One region of the Methylophilus sp. UBA6697 genome, then DNA from elsewhere that is predicted to be linked to it. Evidence: predicted binding sites of a transcription regulator. Region 1 holds the regulator's gene; each other region holds the start of a gene.
The links. The regulator sigma-54, encoded in region 1, starts transcription at its own class of promoters, with help from an activator protein. The targets are predictions, from matches to a motif close to TGGCACNNTTCCTGCT.
Positions count from the first base shown of each region.

Region 1 (4,216 bases):
AGCGCGGTGCCGATGAACTATTAATCGAGCAAGAACTGATTGAAAAGCTGAAAACCGGCAAACCCTTGCGTGTGAAAGCAGGCTTTGACCCCACCGCACCTGACCTGCATCTCGGGCACACCGTGCTGATTAACAAATTACGCCAGTTGCAGGATCTAGGGCACCAGATTCAATTCCTGATTGGTGACTTTACCGGCATGATTGGTGACCCGACGGGTAAAAGCACCACGCGCCCGCCGTTAACGGTCGAACAGGTGAAGGCGAATGCCGACACCTATTCCGAACAGGTATTCAAGATTCTGGACCCGGCCAAAACCGAGATTGTGTTTAACTCCAAGTGGTTAAGCGACCTCGGTGCCGCGGGCATGATCAAACTGGCAGCCAGCCATACGGTTGCCCGTATGCTGGAGCGAGATGACTTCTCCAAGCGTTTCAAAGGCAACCAGCCAATCGCGATTCATGAATTCTTGTATCCCTTATTGCAGGGCTATGACTCTGTGGCTTTGCAGGCCGATTTGGAACTGGGCGGCACAGACCAGAAATTTAACCTGCTCATGGGCCGTGAATTGCAAAAGCAGGCTGGCCAGTCGCAGCAATGCGTGTTGATGATGCCGTTGCTGGAAGGCCTGGACGGCGTGAATAAAATGTCCAAGTCTTTGGGTAACTACATCGGTATCAGCGAAGCGCCTGAGACGATTTTTGCCAAAATCATGTCGATTTCTGATGAACTGATGTGGCGTTACATCGACTTGCTGTCATTTGCCACCCTGGAAACCATCGCTCAGTGGAAAGTGCAAGTGGCTGCTGGCGACAATCCGCGTAATATCAAGGTCGGTTTTGCACAGGAAATCGTCGCCCGTTTCCACGGCCAGGCGGCGGCTGAAAAAGCCCTGCAAGATTTCCAGACCAGGGCTAAAGGCGGGATTCCTGATGATGTGCCTGAGGTAGCAGTGGCGATTGACGGTGATAGCATCAGTATCAGCCAGTTGCTCAAGCAGGCGGGCCTGGTGGAAAGCACCAGTGAAGCCATGCGTGCCGTGCAACAAGGCGGCGTGAAGCTGGATAGCGTAAAGGTTGATGATAAAAACCTGTCACTGGCAAAAGGAGTGACCGTGGTGGCGCAAGTGGGCAAGCGCAAGTTTGCCAAAATCACCATCCAGTAAACATGCGTTACTCATTCAAAAAGGCCGCATTTGCGGCCTTTTTGGTTTACAGCGATTTGCGTAAATTGGCTGGTGGAATATTCAGCGATTCGCGGTATTTGGCAATGGTGCGGCGCGCAACCACAATGCCTTGCTGCGCCAACGTATCGGTGATTTGATTGTCAGACAATGGTTTTTTCTGGTTTTCTTCAGCGACCATTTGTTTGATGAGCGCGCGAATGGCGGTGGCAGAACATGAGCCGCCCGCATCGGTGGCGACTGAGCTGCCAAAAAAGTATTTAAGTTCAAATACACCGCGTGGCGTGAGCATATACTTATGCGTTGTCACGCGAGAAACCGTGCTTTCATGCAAGTCGAGCTCTTCGGCAATTTCGCGCAATACCAGGGGCCGCATGGCAATTTCCCCATGTTCAAAGAAATTGCGCTGTCTGTCCACAATCGCTTGCGACACACGCAAGATGGTAGAAAAGCGTTGCTGGATATTTTTAATCATCCATTTGGCTTCCTGCATCTGGCTCTGCAGATATTGGCCGGAGCTTTCACGGTTGCGCTTGAGGATATCTGCATACAACTGATTGATACGCAATTTGGGGATCACGCCATCATTGAGCGACGCCATCCAGATGCCTTTGATTTTTTTGACCACGACATCGTGCTGAATAAAGTGGTCATGGCTAAAGGTCGCAAACTCATTGCCTGGCTTGGGGTTTTGCTGGCGGATCAGTTGTTGCGCGCCTTTGAGCGCGGCTTCGTCGCAAGTGAGTACCTTGCGCAATTTGACAAAGTCTTTGTTGGCCAGCAATGCCAGGTGATCTTTGGCAATTGCCATCGCAATACGCAGATAAGGTGTCTCAGGCGGCAGTACTTGCAGTTGTAGCAAGATGCATTCACGCAGGTCACGTGCACCGACGCCGATCGGATCCAGGTTCTGGATCAATTTCAGTGCGGTTTCCAGCTCCAGTAACTCAATTTCCAGCTCTGGCGGCAACAGGTCGACAATCTCCTGTAGATCCTGCTCTAAATAACCATCATCGTTAATGCTGTCGAGCAAAAATTTCACCAGATCCATGTCACGCTTGGATAGATGTGCCAATTGCATCTGGTTGATCAGGTGCTCGCGCAGACTGATGTTGCTGGCGTCCTGGCGAGAGAAGTCACTATCTTCATCATCGAGGTTGTTGCGGCCCGCTTCGTCCCAGTTGCTGGCACTGCCAAACTCTTCGTAGTCATCTTCAAACTCGGGCGGCGTGAATTCTTCATTCAGATTTGGTTGTTCGCCTTCAGTGCCGCTCGTTTCGTCACGTGGTTCATCACGCAGACTCTCTGCAGGGGGCGTGAGGTCGTTTTGGGTAGCGACATCAAATGAACTTGCATCCACCTGCTCTGTGTCTGTCGAGCTGGTGGCCAATGGCGAGTTATCTTCAAATTCTCCTTCTTCGCCATCTGCCATTTCCAGCAACGGATTTTCCTGCAGGATGGTTTCCAGCTCCTGGCTTAACTCCAGCGTGGACAACTGCAACAGGCGGATAGACTGCTGCAGTTGCGGGGTGAGCGCCAGGTTTTGTGAGATGCGTAATTGCAGGTTTTGCTTCATATCAGGTTACAGCCTAAAGTTCTTGCCGAGATAGACTTCACGTACGCCTTCGTTCTGAATGATTTCGTCTGGCGTGCCTGCGGCAAACACAGCGCCTTCATTAACGATATACGCCCGGTCACAAATATCCAGGGTTTCACGCACGTTGTGGTCTGTAATCAAAATGCCGATATTCTGGCTGCTCAGGTAGCGGATAATTTTCTGGATCTCAATCACCGCAATCGGGTCAATCCCGGCAAATGGCTCATCCAGCAGGATGAATTTTGGATCTGTGGCCAGGCAGCGCGCAATCTCTACGCGGCGGCGCTCGCCGCCCGACAGGCTGACGGCCTGGCTGTGACGGATATGCTGGATATGTAATTGATCCAGTAAAGACTCCAGCCGCGCTTCACGCTCTTCTTCCGTGTAAGGGCGGGTTTCCAGGATTGATAAAATATTATCAGTCACCGTCATTTTACGAAAAATGGATGCTTCTTGTGGCAGGTAAGCCAGGCCCATGCGGGCGCGCTCGTGCATGGGCGCGCGGCTGACATCTGCCCCATTCAGCGTAATGCTGCCGTCGTCCAGTGCGACCAGGCCAACAATCATGTAAAAGCTGGTGGTTTTGCCAGCACCATTCGGGCCGAGCAAACCAATCACTTCGCCGCTGCGTAGCTCAAGTGTAGTGTTTTTAACCACGGTGCGTCCCTGATAGGCTTTTTTCAGGTGGCTGACACGTAAGTGGTTATGATCTGGTGAAACTGTTGTCTGCATAAGGCCGGTCTTTAGGGTTGCGCTTTCGTAGGCTCATTAGTGGTGTCGGCGGGTGCCGGTTCCACTTTGATTTGCAGTGAGCGGTTCATGCGCAGCCCTTGTTGCGAGGTTGGCTTGTTATCAATCACAGGCGGCGTGGTTTTGTTCTTGGGCTGAATGGTCGCTTTGACGCGGCTACCGGCGGTACCATTGGGGTTAGCCTTGGTGCCGCCAATGACTTCGGCGTACTCTGCATTGGCGTCATAACTGATGTAGTCGCCGGTGACCAGGTCTTCACCACGTTTGACCCAGGCGTTGGTGTATAGCTGTACCTTGTCCATGCGCGCGTTGTATTCAATACGCTGCCCACTGCCTTGCATCCATTCGTCTTTGCCTGTGCGTTTTTGCTTGAATGTGGTCGGGTTGCCGGTACAGGTACTGTGCTGAAAGCCATCCTGGTCTTCACGCACAATCATTTTGTCGGCTTTGATTTGCAGGGTGCCCTGGTTGAGGATCACATTGCCGGTATAAATGCTGATTTTTTTGGCATCATTCACAGTCACGGTATCCGCTTCCAGCTCAATCGGCTGGTCACGGTCAGACTCTTCAGCCAGCACGCTGGTTGACCACGATAGCAGTGCCCATAAGGTCAAGCAGGTGGCATAAAATAATGGCTTGTGCGTGTTCAACTCATTTCTCCAGAATCAACGACCCTTGTGATTGCCTG
Region 1 covers NZ_DKJH01000031.1:5,048-9,263, reverse strand. The annotation lists gene tyrS (tyrosine--tRNA ligase) at 1-1,163, shown strand, start outside; gene B3355_RS09055 (RNA polymerase factor sigma-54) at 1,210-2,757, opposite strand; gene lptB (LPS export ABC transporter ATP-binding protein) at 2,764-3,510, opposite strand; gene lptA (lipopolysaccharide transport periplasmic protein LptA) at 3,522-4,178, opposite strand; gene lptC (LPS export ABC transporter periplasmic protein LptC) at 4,194-4,216, opposite strand, start outside.

Region 2 (4,216 bases), on a different contig from region 1:
CTTTCGGAATATTCTCAAAGCCACGGCTGACTTCACGCCACGCTTCTTCCTCGGTTGGACGCGCGACGATATCGACACGAATGGAGCACTTGATCTTGCGTCCGAGGTGATCGGTGCGCTCTTTCACCCGCGCAAATTTGTCTTTGATCAAGTCAAAAGGCTCCAGCCATGACAGGTAGTAATCCGCATGCTTGGAAGCCGAAGCCAACGCGGCGTCAGAAGAGCCGGAGAAGTATATTTCCGGGTACTCTTCTTTGGACAGCGGATCTGGCAGGCCTGCATCTTCAACCTGGTAGAACTGGCCATTATAGGAGAACGGGCCACCTGCCCAGATGCCTTTAAGCACATCCAGGAACTCAGTGGTACGGCCATAACGGTCATCATGCTTGACCGGGTCTCCCCACCACAATTGTGAAGGACCGCCACCACCGGTAATAATGTTATATAAGGCGCGGCCCCCGGTTGCACGTTGCAGGCTGGCAGTCATGCGCGCAGCCACCACCGGGTTAAGAAACCCAGGCTGGAACGGGATCATGAAGCGGAAATTTTTCGTCTCGCGGGCCAGGAATGCAGAAATCACCCAAGGCTCATCCGTATTCGGGAAAGAGGGAATCAAACCGCCCTGGAAGCCGGAAATTTCAGCGGCACGTGCAATTTCTGCCAGGTAGTCGATATAGGTGAAGCCATCGTCGCCTCCGCCACCCAGGCCACTCAAGGTCTTGTTGTCATTGCCAGGAAACCAGTCACCACGGAAAGGATCACGTGCCCGGTGTGACCCTGGCTCGCCGTGGGTTGGAATTCTCCAAAAAACATCTATGCTCATTATTTTCTCCTTATAAGTCCTAAGCGGCTTGCTTTTGCGCAGGATTAGTTAACTGGCGGACCAGCGGCAACACATGCGTGCCTACGCGATAAGCCTCTTCAAAATGCGGCACCGCGGCCAGTACAAATTGCGTCACGCCCAAATGTGCGTAAGCCGCCAAGGCAGTCGCTACTTCGTCATAGCTACCAATCAGTGAAGCTTTGGCGCCCGTATGTTGCTCAGAGAAGCCTGGCCACAACAATGGGGAGTCATCGGCGGGGATAGCAGCCTCGGTTTGATTCAGGAAACGTTTGGCATCCTCCAGCGCTTCTTCACGCGTTTCACGGGCCAGCACATCTATGCGCAAGGCAAAGTCGACTGCCCGGCCTTGTGCAATCTGGCGATACGCGGCAATTTGCTGCGCAATGGCATCATGTTCCACTGCATCCAGCACATGCACATCTGCATGCTTTGCGGATAGCTCAAGCTGTTCTGTGCTGTTGCCACCCAAATAAATGCTTGGCACTTGACGCTCAGACAAAGGTCCTTGAAAACCGCCATCCTGCACTTCAAAAAAGCGTCCGACAAAATTAAACGGGAAGGTCGTTAACACGCCTTTTGCCACGGTGATGAATTCATCAATGCGCGCCAAAATATCCTGTTTGGGGACAAAGTCACCCAATTGCTTGCGGATGCGCTCGTCCTGGCTGCCTTCAGTGATATGCCAGGCAAACCGGCCACCGGTATAGCGCTGGAAACTGACCGCATTTTTGGCCGCATAGACGGCAGAACCGCGTGAAGCATCAAACTGGGTCAGCAATTTCAAACGCTGCGTGCTGCGTGCGACGTAGCCCGCAACAATCCACGGCTCTTCGCCATCCGGATTATCTGGAATAAAAATGCCATTAAAACCGGAAAGGTCAGCCGCTTTGGTGACCTGGTGGATGTAATCGAAATAACTGAACGCATTGCGACGCGGGTCAGTCACGCCGTTACCGAATACAGGATAGTTGGGATCAGAGGCTTCGCCGCGGCGCTGCCTGGTCGCATTGCCATAGCGCGCATCGCCTGAAGTGGGTAATTGCCAATAAAATTGATTAGCCAAAATGTTTCTCCTTCGTTGTGCAAGCAGCTTGTGCCTGCCCGTTGCAAATATGCACTTACGAAGATGTATTGGCATGTTCCGTGCCAACTGTTTTACGGGTTAGCTTGGAAGTGATAAATAGTGCTATCTATATGAATATTAAAAACAATTAAACATTCAACAAATGTAGACACACCAGCAGGAAAAGCCGCAAATCCAACAGCATTGTTGCCATGCAAACATTTCCCCTACTTTAAGTGTTGTTATTACAACTACAAAATGCCTGCAGAAGATTGTGCACGCCTGATCAACTCAAGGTAACGCAGCGCCGAGGCCCTGGCTTGCTCGGCAAAGTCAGCGTGCTGACTGGCGTAGAGAATCGCTCTGGACGCACTCAGGATAAGGCCATGTCCACCAGCCGTCTGACCAGCATGCAGAATTTTGGGCAAATCACCGCCTTGCTCGCCAATACCAGGCACCAGGAAGGGTATATCGCCGACAACCGTGCGTAACCTGGCCATCTGCTCCGGCCAGGTTGCACCTACCACCAGCAAACAGTTATTTGCCTGATTCCACTCATCAGCAATTTTTCTGGCCACGCGCAGGTATAAAGGCTCACCGTCAACCAGCAAATCCTGAAAATCACCGGCCCCCGCGTTAGATGTCCGGCACAAGAAAATCACACCTTTATCCGCATAAGCCAGAAAAGGCGCCGCACTATCAAACCCCATGTATGGATTAATCGTCACCGCATCGGCCTGATAACGCTCAAAGGCTTCTTTGGCATACTGGGCAGACGTACTGCCTATATCCCCGCGCTTGGCATCCAGAATCACGGGGATATGCGGGTAAGATGTATGGATATAATCTATGGTTTCTTCAAGCGCACGCTCTGCGCCCAAGGCGGAGAAATATGCCACCTGTGGCTTGTATGCACAGACCACATCGTGCGTTGCATCAATCACGGCCCGATTAAACGCAAAGATGTCATTGCGGCCAAAACGTGCCGGAAAGCGCTGCAAATCAGGGTCCAAGCCAACACACAACAACGAATGACTACGTTTTTGCGACGCATTTAAATGTTCAATAAAGCGCATCCATTAATGCCTTTTAAAATAAAGCGGAAAGAAAGGCACAATCGCCACCCAAAGCCGATCCCGCTCAGGGGTCATATATATGCCAACAAAAGCAGCACGCCAGGAGAACTCAATACAAACAAATTTCATCCTTCCCTTTCCGGCAAGCCATACCTTGTACAGATTGCATGTAAAACATCCCTCATAGTATTCACACAAATCACGCCATCTGGCGCCTCACGACAATGCATAGCGATGGGATAAAGACCCGCCATTAACGCGCCGCCTACATCAGCATACAGGTCATCACCGACAAAAGTAGTTTCAGAAGCTTGAGTACCCAATTGCTCAAGAGCGATCTCAAAGATCTGATGCTGCGGCTTGCGGAATCCGACTTCTTCAGAAATCACGATAGTTTTGACAAATGCGCCAAAACCCAATGACTTGATCACCGCCTGCTGCAAATCACTGCGGCCATTCGTGACAATACCGATAGCAACTTCACACGCTTTTAACGTCTGCAAAACAAATGTTGCATCTTTCACCTCAATAGCAAAACGAGGGTAAAGCATCAGATACTCGGTCACTAACGTATCCACTACATGGCCTGTTTTCAGTTGAAACTCCTCAACGAGTTGAGCATAAACCTCGTCTTTCCATACTTTGCCATTCGCATCAAGCGCTAGAAAACGTGCTACATAATGATCCAATTGCCTGATATCTATCCCCAGGCGGGAGAATTGATCTTTAGCGAATGCACGTACACCCTCAATGCGATCGTGCAAGGTACCGTCAAGATCAAATAACACTCCCACCATTTGCAATAGCGAAATAAGCTAGCCGCTCGTTACAAACGACGACGTTCCATGGCTATCGTAGAAAACTCAAAACCCAGCTTGGCAAAAAATGTTACCGCCCCCTCGCGCCCAGCGCGCAGTATCCATGTCACCTGTAAATGACTGCCCACAACACTTTCCACCAATGCGCGACCGATGCCTTGTCGGCGGTATTTTTCAGACACAACCAGCATGGACAAATAGCCATTGGATTGTCTATCCGTCAGGGCGCGAATAAAGCCGACTATCTCATCATTCACAGTCGCAACCGTCGCAATTTGTGAGGCCGCGACCAGCGTGCGAAACTCCGCCACCGAACCCAGGCGATGGGTCCAGCCATTTTCTGCTAACAACACATAGGTCGCATCGAGGTCGTTTTCAGTGATATGACGTAACTCCATAGTCATCCCTTCACATA
Region 2 covers NZ_DKJH01000022.1:31,994-36,209, forward strand. The annotation lists gene B3355_RS06620 (LLM class flavin-dependent oxidoreductase) at 1-823, opposite strand, end outside; gene B3355_RS06625 (LLM class flavin-dependent oxidoreductase) at 843-1,907, opposite strand; gene pyrF (orotidine-5'-phosphate decarboxylase) at 2,159-2,983, opposite strand; gene B3355_RS06635 (HAD family hydrolase) at 3,109-3,780, opposite strand; gene B3355_RS06640 (GNAT family N-acetyltransferase) at 3,810-4,199, opposite strand.
Region 2: the regulator sigma-54 is predicted to act here: its motif matches at 1,978-1,993, upstream of B3355_RS06625 (LLM class flavin-dependent oxidoreductase).

Region 3 (4,216 bases), on a different contig from region 1:
CGTTCGATATAACGCGCCATCCAATATAAATGATCTGCGGTACGACTTAACATATGACGGCCTCTTGCGTTGTTTGTTGGGCAGCCATTTGCGACTGCGAGGTTTCTACACAGACATCATCACGCTCCAGCACCCAGGTATCCTTGGTACCGCCACCTTGTGAGGAGTTGACCACCAGTGAACCTTCCTTGAGCGCCACGCGCGACAAGCCACCTGGCACGACACTGACTGTTTTGCCCGAGAGTACAAATGGGCGCAGGTCGACATGGCGTGGTGCAATACCTTGATCTACCAGCGTCGGGCAGGTCGACAAGGCCAATGTCGGTTGCGCAATGTAATTGGCCGGTTTCGAGACGATGCGTAAACGGAATTCTTCAATTTCCTGCTTGCTGGCAGTGGGGCCGACCAGCATGCCGTAGCCGCCTGAGCCTTGAACCTCTTTCACGACCAGCTCGGGCAGATGATCCAGCACGTAGGCCAGATCATCTTCCTTGCTGAGTTGATACGTAGGCACGTTCTGCAGGATGGGAGATTCACCCAGGTAGAACTTAATCATCTCCGGCACGTACACATACGTCGCCTTGTCATCAGCAACGCCGGTGCCCACGGCGTTGGCTAATGTGACGCCACCATTGCGGTAGACGGAGAGCAGACCTGGCACGCCCAACAGGGAGTCGGGCTTGAACACCAGAGGGTCAAGGAAGTCGTCGTCGATGCGGCGGTAAATCACGTCCACCCTTTGCGGGCCTTGCGTGGTGCGCATGTAGACGGCGTTATTGCGGACAAACAAATCCTGGCCTTCCACCAGTTCGATCCCCATTTGCTGGGCGAGGAAGGCATGTTCAAAGTAAGCGCTGTTATAAGCGCCTGGTGAAAGCAGTACCACGGTCGGATCAGTGACGCCTGTTTGGGCCACCGAGCGCAAATTATTAAGTAATACGTGCGGATAATGCTCGACCGGTGCAATCGGGTATTTTTTAAATAAATCCGGAAACAGCCGCATCATCATTTTGCGGTCTTCCAGCATGTAAGACACCCCTGAAGGCGTGCGCAAGTTATCTTCCAGCACATAAAACTGCGATTCACTGGTGCGTACCAGGTCGATACCGGCCACATGTGCATACACCTGGTTAGGCACATTGACGCCTACCATTTCCGGCCGGTATTGTGAGTTGCTTAAAATGCTGTGCGGGACAATGCCCGCCTTGATAATTTCCTGCTCATGATAAATATCATGCAAAAACATATTGAGTGCGCGCACGCGTTGCACGGCGCCTTTGGCTAGGTGTGCCCACTCGCTGGCGGAGATCATGCGCGGAATCACGTCAAACGGGATCAAACGTTCGGCACCATCCTCTTCGCCATAGACGTTAAACGTAATCCCAACCCTGCGGAACAATACTTCAGCTTCCGCCCGCTTGGCCGCCAGCTGTTGTGTCGGTACATCGCTTAACCAGCGGTTATACGCCTGATAGATGGCACGTACATTGCCCCCATAGCCCTGCATTTCATCGAAAAACTGTTTGGCCGATTGCGTCATGATGCTGGACCTTTGCCTTACTTGTAAAATTCAATTAAATAAGAGCAAGCCGTGTGCCAGCAAAGAATAGTGTTTTAAATCATATTGTTATTGCTTTTTAGCTGTTGCTATCAAAGCAAAACGCACCATTGCGGTGCGTTTTAGTGTCACGATTTTGGTGCAGTGCCGTTTTACATTTAAGTCGCTTACTCGATGTTCTGAATCTGCTCGCGCATTTGTTCGATCAGCACTTTTAGTTGCATAGACACTTGTGTGGTTTCGATGGCCACCGATTTTGAGCCCAGGGTATTGGCTTCGCGGTTCATTTCCTGCATCAGGAAGTCCAGCTTTTTACCCATGGCGCCACCGGCATTGAGGATGCGGTCCATTTCGGTGATATGGGATTGCAAGCGTGCCAACTCTTCGTCTACATCAATGCGTTGCGCGTAAAGCACGATTTCCTGACGCACGCGGTCGTCATCGGCCTGCATGGCTTCTTGCAGTTTGGCGGTCAGTTTTTCCTGGTATTGGCTCACCAGCGTCGGCAGCAGTGGTTTAACAATGCTGATTTGTTCACGCACGCCTTGCAGGCGATCGAGCAATACCTGTTTGAGCTTTTCACCTTCGCGCTGGCGTGCAGCAATCAACTCATCAATGCCGCGCGACAGGCCGTTTTGTACGCCTTGTGCCATCGCTTCGGCATCCACCGCTTCGGTTTGCAAGACGCCGGGTAGTTTGAAGACATCGACCAGGTTGATCGGTTGCGCTTGCGGAAAATGCTGTTGCAGGTCTTTGAGCGTTTGTGCAATTTGCGCCACCATGGCCGGGTTGAGCGCCAGGGTGGTGGCTGCGCTATCACTCTTGAGACTCATACGGCATTCAACTTTGCCGCGGCCGAGCCGGGTTTGCAGTTGTTCGCGTATCAGCGCTTCAAACTGGCGCAAACTGTCTTCAATTTTGACGTTGAGCTCGAGGTAGCGATGATTCACTGCACGCAGTTCGATCAGCAACAGGCCGCCCGGAAAACGGGCTTCACTTGCGGCAAAGCCGGTCATGCTTAAAATGGGCTGTGCGTTTTTGGTTTCTTTTTCTGTGGTTTTGTTGGCAGTCATTATCGCGCTCCGGGCAAACTGGACGATTGTATCAAATGCGCTATCGATATGCGAAAATAGCGTACAGATAAAAGAAACCCGGTTTGATGGCAGAGACGGCAAGCCACTTAATTCGGCGTTTCCCTTAATAAAAGCCATGATTGTGACGTTAAAGCGCTAGTGAAGCTTTCTAATAAATTCGATTTTGCCTTGCCGGTCGGCACTGCGCTGCATGACTACACCATTACACGGGTGCTGAGTCTGGGCGGGTTCAGTTTCGTCTATCTGGCGCAGGATCCGCAAAAAAATACCGTCGCCATTAAAGAATATATGCCAGTGACGCTGGCTGAGCGTGACGAGCATACGCATATCCGCTCCAATGGCAAAAATGAAGCTGCCTATAAACATGGCATGAAGTGCTTTTTTGAAGAAGGCCTGGCGCTGGCCAATATCGAGCACAAGAATATTGTGCGGGTGAAAAACTTCTTCCGTGCCAACAACACCGTTTACATGGTCATGAAGTACGAGCGCGGCAAATCGCTGCAAGATTACATCATGGCCTTGTCGCAGCCGGTGCCCGAGAGTTTCCTGATCCGCATGTTTGTGGAGTTGCTCAATGGCTTGCGTGAAGTGCATACGCGCAAGTTGCTGCATCTGGATATCAAGCCCGCCAATATTTATATCCGCCTGGATGGCTCACCCATGCTGCTGGACTTCGGATCAGCGCGCCAGGCCTTGTCTGAGGTGACATTAGCGCCGACTTACACACCGGGTTTTGCGCCGCCGGAGCAATACATAGACCGTAAGCACCTGGGACCCTGGAGTGATATTTACAGTATAGGTGCCAGCATGTATGCCTGCTTGCAACGCGCATCGCCCATCTCGGCCAATGTGCGGCTGAAAGATGATACGCTGGTGCCTGCGATTGAGCTCGGTAAACAGATATACTCTGAAAAATTACTGGCGATTATTGATGAATGCATGCAGCTGGACTATCTGTTACGGCCGCAAAGCGTGTTCTCATTACAGAAAAAAATGATCGGCATCCGCGTGGTAGAAGATCCTCGCGGTTCGCTGGTGGATAAAATCATCAAGGTATTGAATAAACCGCTATGAAATTCACCATTGCACAAGGTAGCCGCCAGGGGCCGCGGCCTTACAATCAGGACAGGCTGGCGTATTCTTACCACCGGCATGCTATTTTCATGGTGCTGGCTGACGGCATGGGCGGACACCAGCATGGGGATGTGGCCGCCGAAATCGCGGTGAAAACCACGATAGAAGCCTTTCAACGCGAATCGCAGCCTTTGATTACCCAGCCTGCGCAGTTTTTGCGTGAGCAAATTGCCCGGGCACATGATGTGATCGAAAATGTGCGTTTGCAAAAACGTTTGCTGGAATCCCCACGCACCACCATTGTCGTCGCGCTAATCCAGCACAACAAACTGTTTTGCGCCCATGTGGGTGATTCCCGCTTATATCTCTATCGAAACGGCCTGGTCGAACACCAGACCGAGGATCACTCAGTCGTGCAATCATTATTACGTGAGGGAAAAATCACGGTAGATGAGATGGATCATCACCCGCACCGTAATAAAATTTATAA
Region 3 covers NZ_DKJH01000001.1:9,781-13,996, forward strand. The annotation lists gene B3355_RS00040 (alpha-E domain-containing protein) at 1-53, opposite strand, end outside; gene B3355_RS00045 (circularly permuted type 2 ATP-grasp protein) at 47-1,540, opposite strand; gene B3355_RS00050 (YicC/YloC family endoribonuclease) at 1,726-2,631, opposite strand; gene B3355_RS00055 (serine/threonine protein kinase) at 2,791-3,726, shown strand; gene B3355_RS00060 (PP2C family protein-serine/threonine phosphatase) at 3,723-4,216, shown strand, end outside.
Region 3: the regulator sigma-54 is predicted to act here: its motif matches at 1,584-1,599, upstream of B3355_RS00045 (circularly permuted type 2 ATP-grasp protein).

Region 4 (4,216 bases), on a different contig from region 1:
CCGGCCTGGTCGATCTCCTGCAAATAGCCCTCTACCGTATATGAGCGGCGAAAATGCTCGGGTTCAAGCGAACCCACACGCTGGTTGAGCCATTTGGCAGTGTCATAAGCAGGGGTGTTGGGCGTAGCGCCAAAAAAGTCATGCAGAAATGCAGGACGGTTGCGTAGATCGATAATTTTTTGTTTCATAAACTTTCTTTAGTATGCGTTAGGCGTAGAAACTCGGGGTGGGGTACTGACCGTTAAGTGCCCAATCGCCCAAATCCTTGAGTTTGTAATCCACCGGGTCATGCAGGGTATACACGCGCAAATTGCGCCAGAAGCGGTCCATGCGCAGCTTGGCGGTGGTAGCGCGGGCGCCAGCCACTTCAAACACGCGGGTAGTGACATCCAGCCCGGCACGCGTCGCGTTGACCTTGGCCGAGAACACTGCCAGCGCCAGTTCGCCACGGGTCAGCTCATCCAGGCCCAAGGTTTGCTGCCAGGCGTGATCGAGTAAGCCTGCCGCATGATCTGCCAGCACGGCCGACGCATGCAAGCTGGCCCAGAACTCGCCGTAATGCAGCAAGGTAAACGGGTCTTCGTGTATGTTCTGCGCCAGAGAGCCGGACCAGACCCGGCTGCTGCTACGCGTATATTTCGCACCTTCTGCCAGCGCGCCTTCGGCAATGCCGAGATAAATATTGGTAAAAATCAGTTGCGCTACCAATGAACGCAGGCTGGCAAATGGCGAGCTCAACGGGCCAGGGTTCATCAGCAATTCGCTGTCTTCCACCCGCAGCTGGTTAAATTCAGCGCTGCCACTGTCTGTCTGCCGTTGGCCGATATTGTCCCAATCGCCATTGAGCTGGATACCGCTACGATCAGTCGGCACCGCAGCCACCAGAAACTTGCCTGTGCCTTCTTCAATGGCAGACACAATCAGGTAGTCAGAATCCATGGAGCCGGAGCAAAAACTCTTTTGCCCGGTAAACACATAGCCAGCCGCCGTTTTACGTGCCACAGTGCGGTTATCCAAAGGGTTCAAGGCATTGCCCCACCACAGGTTTTGCGCGGCAGTCAGCTTGAAATAGTGCTGCCATTGCACCTCACTGCCATATAAGCGGATCGAAGTCAGCATCAAAAACTGGAAAGCGAATACCTGGGCGATCGAGCTGTCCACACGCGCAATCTGGCGAATAATGCTGTAGATTTCCTGCCAGCTGCCGCCTAGGCCGCCATAGGTTTTCGGTATCAGCAACTTCAACAGCCCGCTATCCCGTACCGCCTGACGCTGTTCATACGGTGTACCGCCTGCGGCATCGCGCTCAATCGCGGTTTCTGCCAGATAGTCGCAAAGCTGTTTGGCCCGCTCGCGTGGCGTGCCGCCAAACACAATGCCATGTGATGCCTCAACGTCGTCCAGGCGTGAATTCAGTGCCAGAGTCATCATCCCTCCTATGCCGCATGCTTGACCGGTTTGGCCGCACCAAACGGCCCCGTCATATTGGTATTGATACTGACTTCGGCGCTGGCCTGCTGGTGAACAGGCAATAAGGGAAACAGCAATTCAGCCACGCGATAAGACTCCTCCAGGTGCGGATAGCCAGAGAAAATAAAATAATCAATGCCCAGTGCCTGATATTCTTTAATCCTGTCAGCCACCTCTTGTGGATTACCCACCAGCGCAGTGCCCGCCCCGCCGCGCACCAGCCCCACTCCGGCCCACAAGTTGGGTGAGACCTCGAGTTTGTCACGCCGGCCATGGTGTAATTCGGTCATCCGTTTTTGCGCTACCGAATCAAAATTAGCGACAGCGGCCTGTGCCGCAGCAATGGTGTCATCGGTCACGTGTGAAATCAGTTCGTCGGCCGCTTGCCAAGCTTGTTCGCTGGTCTCGCGCACAATCACATGCAAGCGGATGCCGAAACGGATGCTACGGCCTTGTGCTGCAGCTGCCGCACGAATGACCCTGATTTTTTCGGCCACAGCTGCTGGCGGCTCGCCCCAGGTCAAATGCACATCAATATGCTTGCTACTGAGCTGGATCGCCGCCTCAGAGGCCCCGCCAATAAACAGCGGCGGATAAGGCTTTTGCAGGCTGCCGGTCGGTAAACTCGCATCTTTGACGCGTAAATATTCACCTTCATAATTGACGGCTTCTTCGGTCAATACCGAACGCCAGATAGACAGGAACTCTTCTGCCTCGGCATAGCGGGCATCATGATCCAGGAAGCTGCCTTCCGCCTGCTGCTCTACCGGGTCACCGCCCGCCACCACATTAATCAGCAAACGCCCGCCGGAAATGCGATCCAGCGTCGATGCCATGCGCGCAGACACCACCGGTGAAATAAACCCGGGCCGCGTTGCGACCAAAAATTTGAGCTGTTTGGTTTCATTGATCAAAGCCGAGGAAATCACCCAGGCATCCTCGCAAGAGCGCCCGGAGGGCACCAGCACCCCGCCGTAACCCAGGCGGTCTGCCGCCTGTGCAATCTGCTTTAAATAAGAGAGTGTTGCCGGTCTGGCACCTGTGCTGGTGCCAAGATAACGCTGGTCACCGTGCGTGGGTAAAAACCAGAATATTTCCATGTTGTGTGTTTCCTTCTATTCATGCTGCATACATGGAAAGCCTAGTGCAAAGAGCATGCCACAAATAAAAATCATTAAATTCAGTCACTTACAAAGACACCGAACGCTGTTGCTGAATAATCAGCATATTTTCTGCGGGTGCTGCTGTATCAGCAGCATGTGTGCTGATTATTCAGCAACAGGGTGACGGAGATCGCTGTCCGGCAAAAAACGATGCGGCCGGAAAACCATTCAACATTTCCTCAACCATATGATTTATAAGAATTATTTTTATACTTATCCGGCAATTGATGCCATAGCAGTAGTGATTCACGGCCCCTGCCGGAGTTGGCACAAATCATGCTGAACTATTAAGCATATGCAACCAGATGGATATTACTTTTGAATATAAATACTTTTGCAATTCCGCCAACGGCACGCCTCAATGAAGGCCAGCATGCATTGGCAGTGGCCAAGCAACTGGCTGAATCGTTTTCGCTGACAGCCGTGGAACGGGATCATCAGGGCGGTACGCCAAAACTGGAACGGGATGCGATCCGCAACAGCGGTCTGCTGTCATTGATCATCCCACGCCAGTACGGCGGCTACGGCGCCAACTGGCAGGAGACGCTGCAAGTGGTCAGAGAGTTTGCCAAAGTAGACAGCTCGATTGCGCATGTCTATGGCTTTCAACATCTGATGCTGGCAACCGTACGACTCTTCTCCCGGCCCGACCAATGGGAGCGCTGGTACGAGCAAACCGCGCAATCCAACTGGTTTTGGGGCAATGCGCTCAATCCGCTGGATGAACGTACGCTGTGCAAAAGTTATGACCATTGGCATGAATTCTCAGGCAAAAAAAGCTTTTGCTCGGGCGCGATGGACTCCGAGATGCTGATTGCTTCTGCCATTAAAAAGACGGATGGCCAGTTGGTGATTGCCGCCATCCCAACCCTGCGTACCGGCGTGACCATCCTCGATGACTGGGACAATATTGGCCAACGCCAAACCGACAGCGGCAGCGTGAACTTTGAAAAAGTCAGGGTGGAAGAAAACGAGCTACTCACCGAGCCCGGGCCACTCAGCAACCCGTTTGCCTGCTTGCGGCCGCTGATCGCGCAACTCATATTGACCAATATCTACCTCGGTATTGCCGAAGGCGCTTTTAACGACGCGCAACACTACACCTTGCGCGAAGCCCGGCCGTGGAAAAATGCCAATGTTGATATCACCAGCCAGGACCCGTACATCCTCGCCCATTACGGCGAATTTTGGGTCGGCCTGGAAGCAACGCGTGCACTGACTAACCAGGCGGCAGAAAAACTCGATATCGCCTGGGCCAAGGGCCTGGCACTCACCGAGGAAGATCGTGGCTTGCTGGCGACCAGTATCAGTGCCGCCAAGGTCCTGGCAACCCGCACCGGGCTGGATATCACCAGCCGGATGTTTGAAGTGGCAGGCTCCCGCGCGACGCATGCCGGACTGCGGCTGGACCGGCACTGGCGCAATTTGAGAACGCATACGCTGCACGATCCACTAGATTACAAAATTAAGGAGCTGGGTGAATGGGCGCTGACTGGTAGCTTCCCTAACCCTACATTTTACTCATGAATATTATGGACAAATTTATCGAGAATCTGGATCAGGCGAGTGAATTGGACTACGGC
Region 4 covers NZ_DKJH01000041.1:6,553-10,768, forward strand. The annotation lists gene B3355_RS10645 (amidohydrolase family protein) at 1-188, opposite strand, end outside; gene B3355_RS10650 (acyl-CoA dehydrogenase family protein) at 208-1,428, opposite strand; gene ssuD (FMNH2-dependent alkanesulfonate monooxygenase) at 1,437-2,570, opposite strand; gene B3355_RS10660 (acyl-CoA dehydrogenase family protein) at 2,952-4,160, shown strand; gene B3355_RS10665 (sigma-54 interaction domain-containing protein) at 4,166-4,216, shown strand, end outside.
Region 4: the regulator sigma-54 is predicted to act here: its motif matches at 2,722-2,737, upstream of ssuD (FMNH2-dependent alkanesulfonate monooxygenase).